DNA from 3 places in the Pseudonocardia wallangbongensis genome. Region 3 is predicted to be linked to each of the others. Evidence: riboswitches for the same ligand, from Rfam matches in the RefSeq annotation. Region 3 holds a riboswitch; each other region holds the start of a gene.
What was found. Region 3 has a riboswitch for cobalamin ahead of cobN (cobaltochelatase subunit CobN). Riboswitches for the same ligand answer to the same signal wherever they lie in the genome.
Positions count from the first base shown of each region.

Region 1: it holds a riboswitch for cobalamin, as region 3 does, so the genes downstream of both, metE (5-methyltetrahydropteroyltriglutamate--homocysteine S-methyltransferase) here and cobN (cobaltochelatase subunit CobN) in region 3, are expected to answer to the same signal.
Region 2: it holds a riboswitch for cobalamin, as region 3 does, so the genes downstream of both, ACU436_RS34685 (ribonucleoside-diphosphate reductase subunit alpha) here and cobN (cobaltochelatase subunit CobN) in region 3, are expected to answer to the same signal.

Region 1 covers NZ_JBRERS010000013.1:156,886-160,344, forward strand. The annotation lists gene ACU436_RS34690 (aminomethyltransferase family protein) at 1-844, shown strand, start outside; cobalamin riboswitch at 870-1,100, shown strand; gene metE (5-methyltetrahydropteroyltriglutamate--homocysteine S-methyltransferase) at 1,216-3,459, shown strand, end outside.
Region 2 covers NZ_JBRERS010000013.1:153,226-156,684, forward strand. The annotation lists gene ACU436_RS34680 (ribonucleotide-diphosphate reductase subunit beta) at 1-263, opposite strand, end outside; gene ACU436_RS34685 (ribonucleoside-diphosphate reductase subunit alpha) at 254-2,683, opposite strand; cobalamin riboswitch at 2,708-2,934, opposite strand; gene ACU436_RS34690 (aminomethyltransferase family protein) at 3,173-3,459, shown strand, end outside.
Region 3 covers NZ_JBRERS010000008.1:78,017-81,475, forward strand. The annotation lists gene cobN (cobaltochelatase subunit CobN) at 1-1,370, opposite strand, end outside; cobalamin riboswitch at 1,405-1,541, opposite strand; gene ACU436_RS26795 (hypothetical protein) at 1,537-1,953, opposite strand; gene ACU436_RS26800 (SDR family NAD(P)-dependent oxidoreductase) at 2,107-2,955, opposite strand; gene ACU436_RS26805 (carboxymuconolactone decarboxylase family protein) at 2,952-3,459, opposite strand, start outside.

The DNA.
Region 1 (3,459 bases), on a different contig from region 3:
GGACCTGCTGCTCTGGCTGCAGGGCGTCAAGATCGGGCAGCCGTTCGACGTGCGGATCGCCGAGATCGACGTCGCGCCGGTCCAGATCCAGGGCCCGCGGTCGGTCGACCTGATGGTCGACCTCGTCGGCCCCGACCTCGCGGACCTGCCGTCGTACGGGCTGATGGAGGCCACCGTCGCCGGGCTACCGGTGGTCATCTCGCAGACCGGCTTCACCGGCGAGAAGGGCTACGAGATCTACCTCCGTGACGCCAGCCTCCACGCCGAGGAGATGTGGAACGCCGTGCTGGACGCCGGGCGCCGGCACAACCTCCAGGTCATCGCCCCGGCCCACCACCGGCGGGTGGCTGCCGGGATCCTGTCCTGGGGTCAGGACATGGACGCCGAGACGCTGCCGTTCCAGGTGAACCTCGGCTACCAGGTGCCGCGGGCGAAGGAGGCCGACTACATCGGCAAGGCGGCACTCGAGCGCGCCCGAGCGCAGGTCGAGGCGGGCACCCCACCGTTCCGGATGGTGCTGGTCGGCTTGCGGGTCGGCGGCCGCCCCATCGACGACTACGCGCCCGACTTCTGGCTCGTCCGGCGGCGGGCCGGCGGCGATCCGGTCGGGTACCTGACCTCGCCGTGGTGGTCACCCGAGCTCGGCACGAACATCGCGCTCGGGTACGTGCCGGTCGAACTCTCGGCGGTGGGCACCCCGCTGGCCGTCGACCTGCCCGTCCAGTACGCGCACGTGCCCGGCAGCCCGGTCGGCGCGGAGGTGGTCGAGGTCCCGTTCCGGCCGTCGGTGAACCCCAACACGCGTGAGCGGCTCAAGGAGCGCGGACTCGACAGCGCTGTCTGACGCGGACCAGGTCCACCCGCGGGGTAGGGTGCCGATCGTCGGCGGTTCGTCCCGGGTGCCGATCGTGGCCCGGGACGAGGCAAGAGGGAACCCGGTGGGAATCCGGGACTGCCCCGCAGCGGTGAGTGGGAACGACCGTCATCAGAAGCACTGGGTCACACGGCCCGGGAAGCGATGGCCAGTAGGTGCACCGGCCACAGGGATGTGGCAGTGCGCGCCCGCGAGTCCGAAGACCTGCCGCCGGCGCGCACGCCGTTGGCGTGCGCGGATCCGCGGCCTCGTGGGTGGGACCGGCGGAACCGGGCGTGCCCCGGTCTCTGTCGCCTGCCCTCCGGTCGCGGGTCCTCGGAACCGCTCGCGAGGAGAGAGCAGTGCCAGAGATCCCCACGTCACAGATCCCCACCCTGGGACCCACCGTCCTCGGCTACCCGCGCATCGGCCCGCGCCGGGAGCTCAAGCGTGCCGTCGAGCGCTACTGGTCCGGTGCGACGGACGCCGCCGCGCTCCATGACGTCGCCGCCTGCCTGCGGCGCGACACCTGGACCGAGCTCGCGGACGCGGGCCTGGGCTCGGTGCCGTCGAACACGTTCTCGTTCTACGACCAGGTGCTCGACGCGGCCCGGGTCGTCGGCGCGGTGCCGGAACGGTTCACCGCGCTCGGGCTCGACCCGCTGGACGAGATGTTCGCGATGGCCCGCGGCCGGGACGGCGTGCCCGCGCTGGAGCTGACGAAGTTCTTCGACACGAACTACCACTATCTGGTACCCGAGCTGGGGCCCGACGCGCGGTTCGCGCTCACCGACCGCAAGCCGTTCGACGAGTTCACCGAGGCTCTCGCCCACGGTGTGCGGACCCGCCCGGTGCTGGTCGGCCCGGTCACGTTCCTGCTGCTCGCCAAGCCGGCGCCTGGGGCGCCCGCCGGGTTCGCGCCGCTCGATCTGCTGGAGCCGCTGCTCGACGTCTACGCCGAGCTGCTGGGCGACCTGGCCACGGCGGGTGCGGGGTGGGTGCAGCTGGACGAGCCCGCGTTCGTCGCCGACCGCACCCCGGCCGAGCTGGACGCGCTGCGCCGGGCGTACACGCGGTTGGGTGGTCTGGCAGAACGGCCCGCGCTGCTCGTCGCCGGGTACTTCGGGCATCTCGGACCGGCGTTGCCGGTGCTCGCCGACAGCCCGGTGGAGGCGATCGCGCTCGACCTCGTCAGCGGGACGGCGGATGCCGGAGCGGCCCTGCCGGGGCTGCGCGACAAGGCGGTGCTCGCGGGGGTCGTCGACGGGCGCAACGTGTGGCGCACCGACCTCGACTCCGCGCTCGGCCGCGCCGCGACGCTGCTGGGGTCCGCCGGGCTGGTGGAGATCTCGACCTCGTGCTCGCTGCTGCACGTGCCCTACGACCTCGACGCGGAGCCCGGGCTCGCCCCGGAGCTGCGCGGGCGCCTCGCGTTCGCCCGGCAGAAGGTGGCCGAGGTGGTCCTGCTCTCGCGCGCTCTGCACGACGGGCGCGATGCCGTCGCCGGCGAGCTCGCCGCAGGAACCGCCACCGGTCCGGCCGCTCGCGATGACCGCGTCCGCGCCCGGCTCGACGCGCTCGGCCCCGACCACTACCGTCGCGGAACCGCGGGGGAGCGCCGGGCGGCCCAGCAGCGGCACCTGCGGCTGCCCCAGCTGCCCACCACGACGATCGGCTCGTTCCCGCAGACGGCGTCGATCCGGGCCGACCGCGCGGCGCATCGTGCGGGGAAGCTCGACGACGCCGAGTACACCAGGCGGATGCGCGCGGAGATCGAGCGCGTGGTGCACCTGCAGGAGGAGATCGGGCTCGACGTCATCGTGCACGGCGAGCCCGAGCGCAACGACATGGTGCAGTACTTCGCCGAGCACCTCGACGGGTTCGCCACCACGGAGCTGGGCTGGGTGCAGTCCTACGGCAGCCGCTGCGTGCGCCCGCCGATCCTGCACGGCGACGTGTCCCGGCCCGGGCCGATCACCGTCGGCTGGTCGACGTACGCGCAGTCGCTCACGGACCGGCCGGTGAAGGGCATGCTGACCGGGCCGGTGACGATCCTGGCGTGGTCGTTCGTGCGCATCGACCAGCCGCTCGGCGAGACTGCGCGCCAGGTCGGGCTGGCCCTGCGCGACGAGGTGCGTGAACTGGAGGCTGCCGGCCTGCGGATCGTGCAGGTCGACGAACCCGCGCTGCGGGAGCTGCTGCCCCTGCGTGTCGCCGACCGGCCCGCCTACCAGGGCTGGGCGGTGGACGCGTTCCGCCTGGCCATCGGCGGGGTCGCCGACTCGACGCAGATCCACACGCACCTGTGCTACTCGGAGTTCGGCGACGTCATCGCGGCGATCGACGCGTTGGACGCCGACGTCACCACGGTGGAGGCGGCCCGGTCGAAGATGGAGGTGCTCGCCGAGCTGGGGCCCGGCGTGCCGCGCGCCCTCGGGCCCGGCATGTACGACGTGCACTCCCCGCAGGTGCCCGACACCACCGAGGTCCGCATTCTGATCCTCGCGGCGCTGAAGTGGGTCGAGCCCTCCCGGCTGTGGATCAACCCCGACTGCGGGCTCAAGACCCGCGGCGAGGCCGAGGCCGTGGCCGCCCTGGGCAACCTC
Region 2 (3,459 bases), on a different contig from region 3:
AACCCGAGGTTGCGCTGCACCATCAGCCGCTCGTCGGCGGTGAGGCCGTCGCGGGAGCGCCAGAGCGCGATGTCGGCCTGCATCCCGACCTCGGTGGGCATCCAGTGGTTGCTGCACGCCGCGAGGTAGCGGTCCCACGCCCAGCGGTACTTGAGCGGGAGGAGCTGGTTGACGTCCGCCCGGGCGTTGATCATCCGCTTCGCGTCGGCGTCGACCGGGGCGGCGCCGCGGTCGATCGTCTCCAACCCGGTGGTCACTGGCAGGCCTCGCAGTCCGCGTCGTCGACGCTGCACGCCGCAGTCTCGATCGGGGCGGCGGAGACCGCGTTGAGCTTGCCGTCCGTGCCGCGCAGGGTGGACTTCTCCACGTGCGTGGCCGACTGCGCCCGCAGGTAGTAGGTGGTCTTGAGGCCCTTGTGCCAGGCCAGGCGGTAGAGCTCGTCGAGTGCCCGGCCGCTCGGGGCGGCGACGTAGAGGTTGAGCGACTGGGCCTGGTCGATCCACTTCTGCCGCCGGGACGCGGCCTCGACCAGCCAGTGCGGCTCGATCTCGAAGGCGGTGGCGTAGCGCGCCTTCAGGTCGGCGGGCACCCGGTCGATCGGGCCGAGGCTGCCGTCGAAGAGCTTCAGGTCGGCCACCATCGCCGGGTCCCACAGCCCGCGCGCCTTGAGGTCGGCCACCAGGTACTGGTTGATCACGGTGAACTCGCCGGACATGTTCGACTTCACGAACAGGTTCCGGAACTGCGGCTCGATCGACTGCCCGACCCCGCAGATGTTGGAGATCGTCGCGGTCGGCGCGACGGCCATGACGTTGGAGTTGCGCATCCCCTGCGCGCGCACCCGGTCCCGCAGGGCGTCCCAGTCGAGCGTGACCGAGGCGTCGACGTCGAGGCCGTCGCCGTCGCGGGCGGCGGCCAGCAGCGCGAGCGAGTCGATCGGCAGGATGCCGCGGCTCCACAGCGAGCCGTCGTAGCTCCCGTACCGGCCGCGCTCGGCGGCGAGGTCGGACGAGGCGGCGATGGCGTGGTAGCTGAGGTTCTCCATGCTGCGGTCGGCGAACTCGACGGCGGCGTCGCTCGCGAACGGGATGCCCTGGGCGAACAGCGCGTCCTGGAAGCCCATGAGACCGAGGCCGATCGGGCGGTGGCGCAGGTTGGACCGGCCGGCCTGCGGGATCGTGTAGAAGTTGACGTCGATCACGTTGTCGAGCATCCGCACGGCGGTCCGCACGGTCCGTTCCAGCTTCGCGGTGTCGAGCCCGTCGGGGCCGGTGTGCGCGGCGAGGTTGACCGAGCCGAGGTTGCACACGGCGACCTCACCGTCCTCACCGGCTTTCGTGTTGAGCGTGATCTCCGTGCACAGGTTCGACGAGTGCACGACGCCCACGTGCTGCTGCGGGGAGCGCAGGTTGCACGGGTCCTTGAACGTGATCCACGGGTGGCCGGTCTCGAACAGCATCGTCAGCATGCGTCGCCACAGCGCGACCGCGGAGACGCGCCGGAACACCCGGATCTCACCGCGGTCGGCCGCGGCCTCGTACTCGCGGTAGCGGGTGGCGAACGCGGTGCTGTGGAGGTCGTGCAGGTCGGGGGTCTCGTCTGGGGAGAACAGGGTCCACTGCGCGCCCGCCTCGACGCGGCGGAGGAACTCGTCGGGCACCCAGTTCGCGGTGTTCATGTCGTGGGTGCGGCGGCGGTCGTCGCCGGTGTTCTTGCGCAGGTCGAGGAACTCCTCGACGTCGACGTGCCAGGTCTCCAGGTACGCGCAGGCGGCGCCCTTGCGCTTGCCGCCCTGGTTCACGGCCACCGCGGTGTCGCCGGCGATCTTGAGGAACGGCACGACGCCCTGGGAGCGCCCGTTGGTGCCCTTGATGTGGGCGCCGAGGCCGCGCACCGGGGTCCAGTCGTTGCCCAGCCCGCCGGAGTACTTCGCGAGCAGGGCGTTGTTCCGGTAGCCCTGGAAGATCGAGTCCAGGTCGTCGGCGACGGTGGTGAGGAAGCACGACGACAGCTGCGGCCGGGTGGTGCCGGAGTTGAACAGCGTGGGCGTGGAGGCCATGAACCGATGAGAGGACAGCAGCTCGTAGAACTCGATCGCGCGGCCCTCGCGGTCGTCCTCGCGCAGGGCCAACCCCATGGCCACCCGCAGGAAGAACGCCTGGGGCAGCTCGAAGCGCACGCCCTGCTCGTGCAGGAAGTAGCGGTCGTAGAGGGTCTGCAGGCCGAGGAACGTGAAGTCGAGGTCGCGCTCCGGGCGCAGCGCCACCGTCAGCCGTTCCAGGTCGAACGTCAGCAGGGCCGGGTCGGCCAGCTCCAGCGCAACGGCCCGCCGCAGGTAGTCGCGGACGTACCGGGGGTAGATCGCGGCCATCTCGTCCTGGCTCGCCTGCCGGTGGGCCCCGGCCAGGTGGCTCAGGGCTTCGGTCCGCAGGCCGTCGAGGAGCAACCGTGCCGCGACGGCGGAGTAGTTCGGCTCCGACTCGACGAGGGAGCGTGCGGCCATGACCGGGGCGAGGGCGAGCTCGTCCGCGGTGATGCCGTCGTAGATCGTGCGGCGGGTCTCCGCCAGCACCGTGGCGGCGTCGACGTCGGCGATGCCGGCCACGGCCTCGTCGACGAGCCGCTCGACGCGGGTGGGTGGGGCGGTGATGACGGCAGGTGGGGTGATGGCAGGTGGGGTCACAGCTCTCTCCTCGCGAGCTCGGGGGACCGGGCTTCGCCGATGGCAGGTCTTCGGACTCGTGGGCGTGCACCGCCACAACCTCGTGGCCGGCGCTCCTACTGGCCGTCGCTTCCCAGGTGGTGTGACACCCAGTGCTTCTGACGGCGGTCGTTCCCGCTCACCGCTGCGGGGCAGTCCCGGATTTCCACCGGGTTCCCTCTCGCCTCCCTCCGCCTGGCTGGCGGAGCGGAACCATCAGCGGCGCTGACCCTACATGTTGTGGCACGGACGACGTTGAACCCCCACATGTCGTGGCGTGTCGCGCGTGCTCTTCCAATTCTGCCGAATTGTCGAGTTGCACATCGTGGAACTCATTGACCGATCTAGAAATGAGTCGTACCGTTCTCGCACGCTGCGAGATAAAGGAATCCGGTACGGAATCTTTCCGTGCTCGCTCTTCCGGTGCCCGCGGTCGTTGATCATCTGATCCGGCAGATCTTGGAGACGAAGATGACGAACGGTGCCGTTACCGCCCCGTCCCACCACAACCAGCCTTCGGTCGACCAGTCCGACCGCCTCGTCCCGATCAACCTCCGGCAGAGCGGGTCCACCCCCGTCGAGATGTTGATCTCCACGCGGATCCGCAAGTCCCCGTACTGGCACCTCTCGGCGGCCGCCGGGTGCTGGCGGGCCGAGGTGTACAACCGCGTCTACCACCCCCGCGGCTACGTCCGCCCGGAGGACGGCGGCGCGATGGCCGAGTACGAGGCGCTCGTCAACCACGTCACGCTGTGGAA
Region 3 (3,459 bases):
TTGCCGAACTGCATCGAGGCCAGCGCGATGTCGTCCCCGTCCACGTACAGCGAGCCCGGCGGCTCGCCCCACTGCGAGCGCATGCCGTCGGTCAGCGCGGACGGCAGCGCGTCGAACCAGCGCCGGTACTCGGCGAGCCGGACGCGCGCGGGCGCGGCCGCCAGTTGCTCCTCGGTGAGCCACTCCACGTCGTGACCACCTGCGGCGATCAGCGAGTGGATCAGCTCGTCGGAGTCCTCCGGGAAGTCGCCGACCGCGTAGCCGGCATCCCGCAGGGCCCGCAGCAGCACGACGGCGGACGCGGGGGTGTCCAGCCCGACCGCGTTGCCCACCCGGGAGTGCTTGGTCGGGTAGCTCGACAGCACCACGGCGACCTTCCGCGAGGCCACCGGCGTGGCGTGCAGCCGGGCGTGCCGCACGGCGAGACCGGCCAGCCGGCCGGCCCGCTCGGGGTCGGCGCGGTAGACGGGGATGTCGTCGCCCGGCTCGGTCTCCTTGAACGAGAACGGCACCGTGATCAGGCGGCCGTCGAACTCGGGGATCGCGACCTGCATCGCGGCGTCCATCGGCGAGAGCGCGGCGTCCGACGCCGCCCAGGTGGCCCGCGACGTCGTCAGGCACAGCCCCTGCAGGACGGGCACGTCGAGGGTGGCGAGCGCGCCGGCGTCCCACGACTCCTCCTCACCACCGGCGCTCGCGCCGGCCGCGACCGTGCCGCCCGCCGCCAGCACGGTGGCGACCAGCGCGTCGGCCCCGCCCAGCAGCTGCATGAGCTCGGGCTGCGCCCCGCGCAGCGAGCCGCAGTGCACGGGCAGCGCGTTCGCGCCGCGGGCCTCGATCGCCTCGCACAGCACGTCGACGAACGCGGTGTTGCCCGACAGCTCGTGCGCCCGGTAGAAGACCACGCCGACGGTCGGCTTCGCCGGGTCCTGCGTGCGGGCGCCGTGGACGCCGAACTCGGGCATCGCGGCGGGCGGGTCGAACCCCTCGCCGGTGAGCAGCACGGTGTCGGAAAGGAACCGGTGCAGCTCGCGCAGGTTGGCGGTGCCACCGGCGGCGAGGTATCCGAGCGCCTCGGACGCGACCCCGGCCGGCACCGTCGACGCGGCCATCAGCTCCGCGTCCGGCGCCGCCTCCCCGCCCAGCAGCACGACCGGCAGCCCGGACGCCGCGAGCGCGTCCACACCCTCCGGCCAGGCCCGGCGGCCGCCGAGCAGCCGCAGCACGACGACGGCGACGCCGTCGAGCAACGGCGGCAGGCCGTCCGGCTCGACGCGGGCCGGGTTGGCGGTGCGGTACAGCGCGCCCGACCCGCGGGCGGCCAGCAGCTCCGTGTCGGCGGTGGACAGCAGCAGCACGGGCTGCGTCATCGGCGTTCCTCCCGAGGGTCCGCGCCCTCTGCTCGGCGGAGTCGTGACGGCAGCGAGTGTCTGGCTCCCGGGTGCTCCCCGGTGACAGTGGCGGGACCGCGCCGGAGTCACACCGGCTTCCTGCACTGCCGTCCCGGAGAACTGGAACACACGGCGGGTCCGGCGGTCAACGCGTCGTGAGGATGCCGACCTTCCCGGTGGGGGTTTGCCCCACCCCGTCATGACCGGCGCACCGCAGTGACCCGGCGCCCCGGAGGCGGAACGCTCGACGCGTGATCGGGAGCGGGGGGACGGTGCGGGCGGCGGTGTGGAGCGCGCGGCACCCGTGGTGGGCGATCGCGGCGTGGGTCGGCTTCGTGCTGCTGTGCGTCGGCGCGGGGGCGGCGACGGGCACGAACCGCGGCTCGATCGCCGACTTCCGGATCGGTGAGGCCGGCCGGGCCGAGACGATCGCCGAGCAGGGCGGGCTCACCCCGCCGCTCGTCGAGCAGGTGCTGATCACGGCGCCGGCCGGAGCGCTCGACGCGACGGCCGCCGGCCGCGGTGCCCGCTCGGGCTCGAGCGCTCGCCTGAGGTCGACCACACCGGCAGATCTGTCCCAGTATGCGAGACGCCGGCCGACTTCGCACACCCAGCATCGACTTCACACAAGCCCGGCCCTATGCGAAGTCCATGCTGGATGTGCGAAGTGCCCGCGATCGAGGGCGGACGCCGGGCCAGGAGCGACACGGGTGCGTCAGCGGCCGTGCGAGCCGGGCCGGACCAGGTGGCCGCCGAAGCCGACGGGTTCGAGCTCGTCGGCCAGCCCGGTCTCGAACGCGTCGGCGATGCGGTCGATCGTCCAGTTCCCGGTGAGCATCGTCCCGATGGCGGGGTGCCGGATCAGCCCGAGCTCGCTGCGGGCCCGGCGGACGATCTGGCCGGTCAGCGCCGCGGAGCGGTCGCTGAGCAGGTAGCGCACGACGGCGGCGACGTCCTCGGGGTGCGCGTGACCGTCGTGCGGCGGCAGCTTCATCCGCGTGACGGCCAGCGGGGAGACGGCGTTGACGCGAACGCCGGTGCCGTGGAGATCGAGCGCCCAGCCGTAGGTCAGCGACGCGATGGCGCCCTTGGTCGCGCCGTAGACCGCGAGCCCCGGCTGCCCGAGGTGGGTGCCCGAGGTGACGTTGACGATCGACCCGCCGCCCTGCGCGCGCATCCGGCGGATCGCCGCGTGGCCGCAGTGGATCGACCCGAGGACGTTGACCTCGACCATGGCCGTGCTCTGCTCCGCGGTGGTCTCCCACGCGGGTGCCTCGGTGAGGACCCCGGCGTTGTTGACCAGCCCGTCGAGGCGGCCGAACTCGCGGACGCAGGTGAAGACGACCTCGTCCGCGGCACCCGGGTCCGTGACCGAGTGCACGCTCGCCGCGGCCCGCCCGCCCCGCGCGCGGATCGCGGCGACGACCTCCCGCGCCGCGTCCTCGTCGACGTCGTTGACCACGACCGCGGCTCCGGCGTCGGCGGCGTCGAGCGCGTAGGCCCGGCCCAGGCCCCGCCCGCTGCCGGTCACGACGATCGCGCGGCCCGCCAGCTCGGCGCTCACGGGCGCTCCGCCGGGCGCAGCGCGTATGCGTTGTTGATGTGCGCGATCGTCTGGTAGTAGCCGATCGTCGTCACGAGCTCGAACACCCCGGCCCGCCCGAACGTCTCCTGGGCCGCCGCGAAGGTCGCGTCGCCGACGCGGTGGTCCGCCAGGAGCTGGTGCGCGAACCCGTGCACGAGCGCGTCGAGCTCCCCGTCGTCGTCATCGCCGAAGGCGGGCGCGCCCGCCCACAGCGAGCGGACCGTCGCGTCCGGCACGCCCACCGACAGCGCGAGCCGCTCGTGGGCCTGCCACTCGACCTCGCTGTCGGTGAGGCGCGCGACCGTGAGGATCGCCAGCTCCCGCGCCCGGTCGGGCAGCCCGACCTCGTACCGGACCGCCCGGCCGAGCCGCTCCAGCGGCGCCCCGGCGGCCGGGCTGAGCAGCATCGCCCGGTAGGGCCCGCTCAGCACCCCGTCGGCGTCGGCGACGGGGAAGAAGCCCGCCTGGCTCTGCCGGGGACCG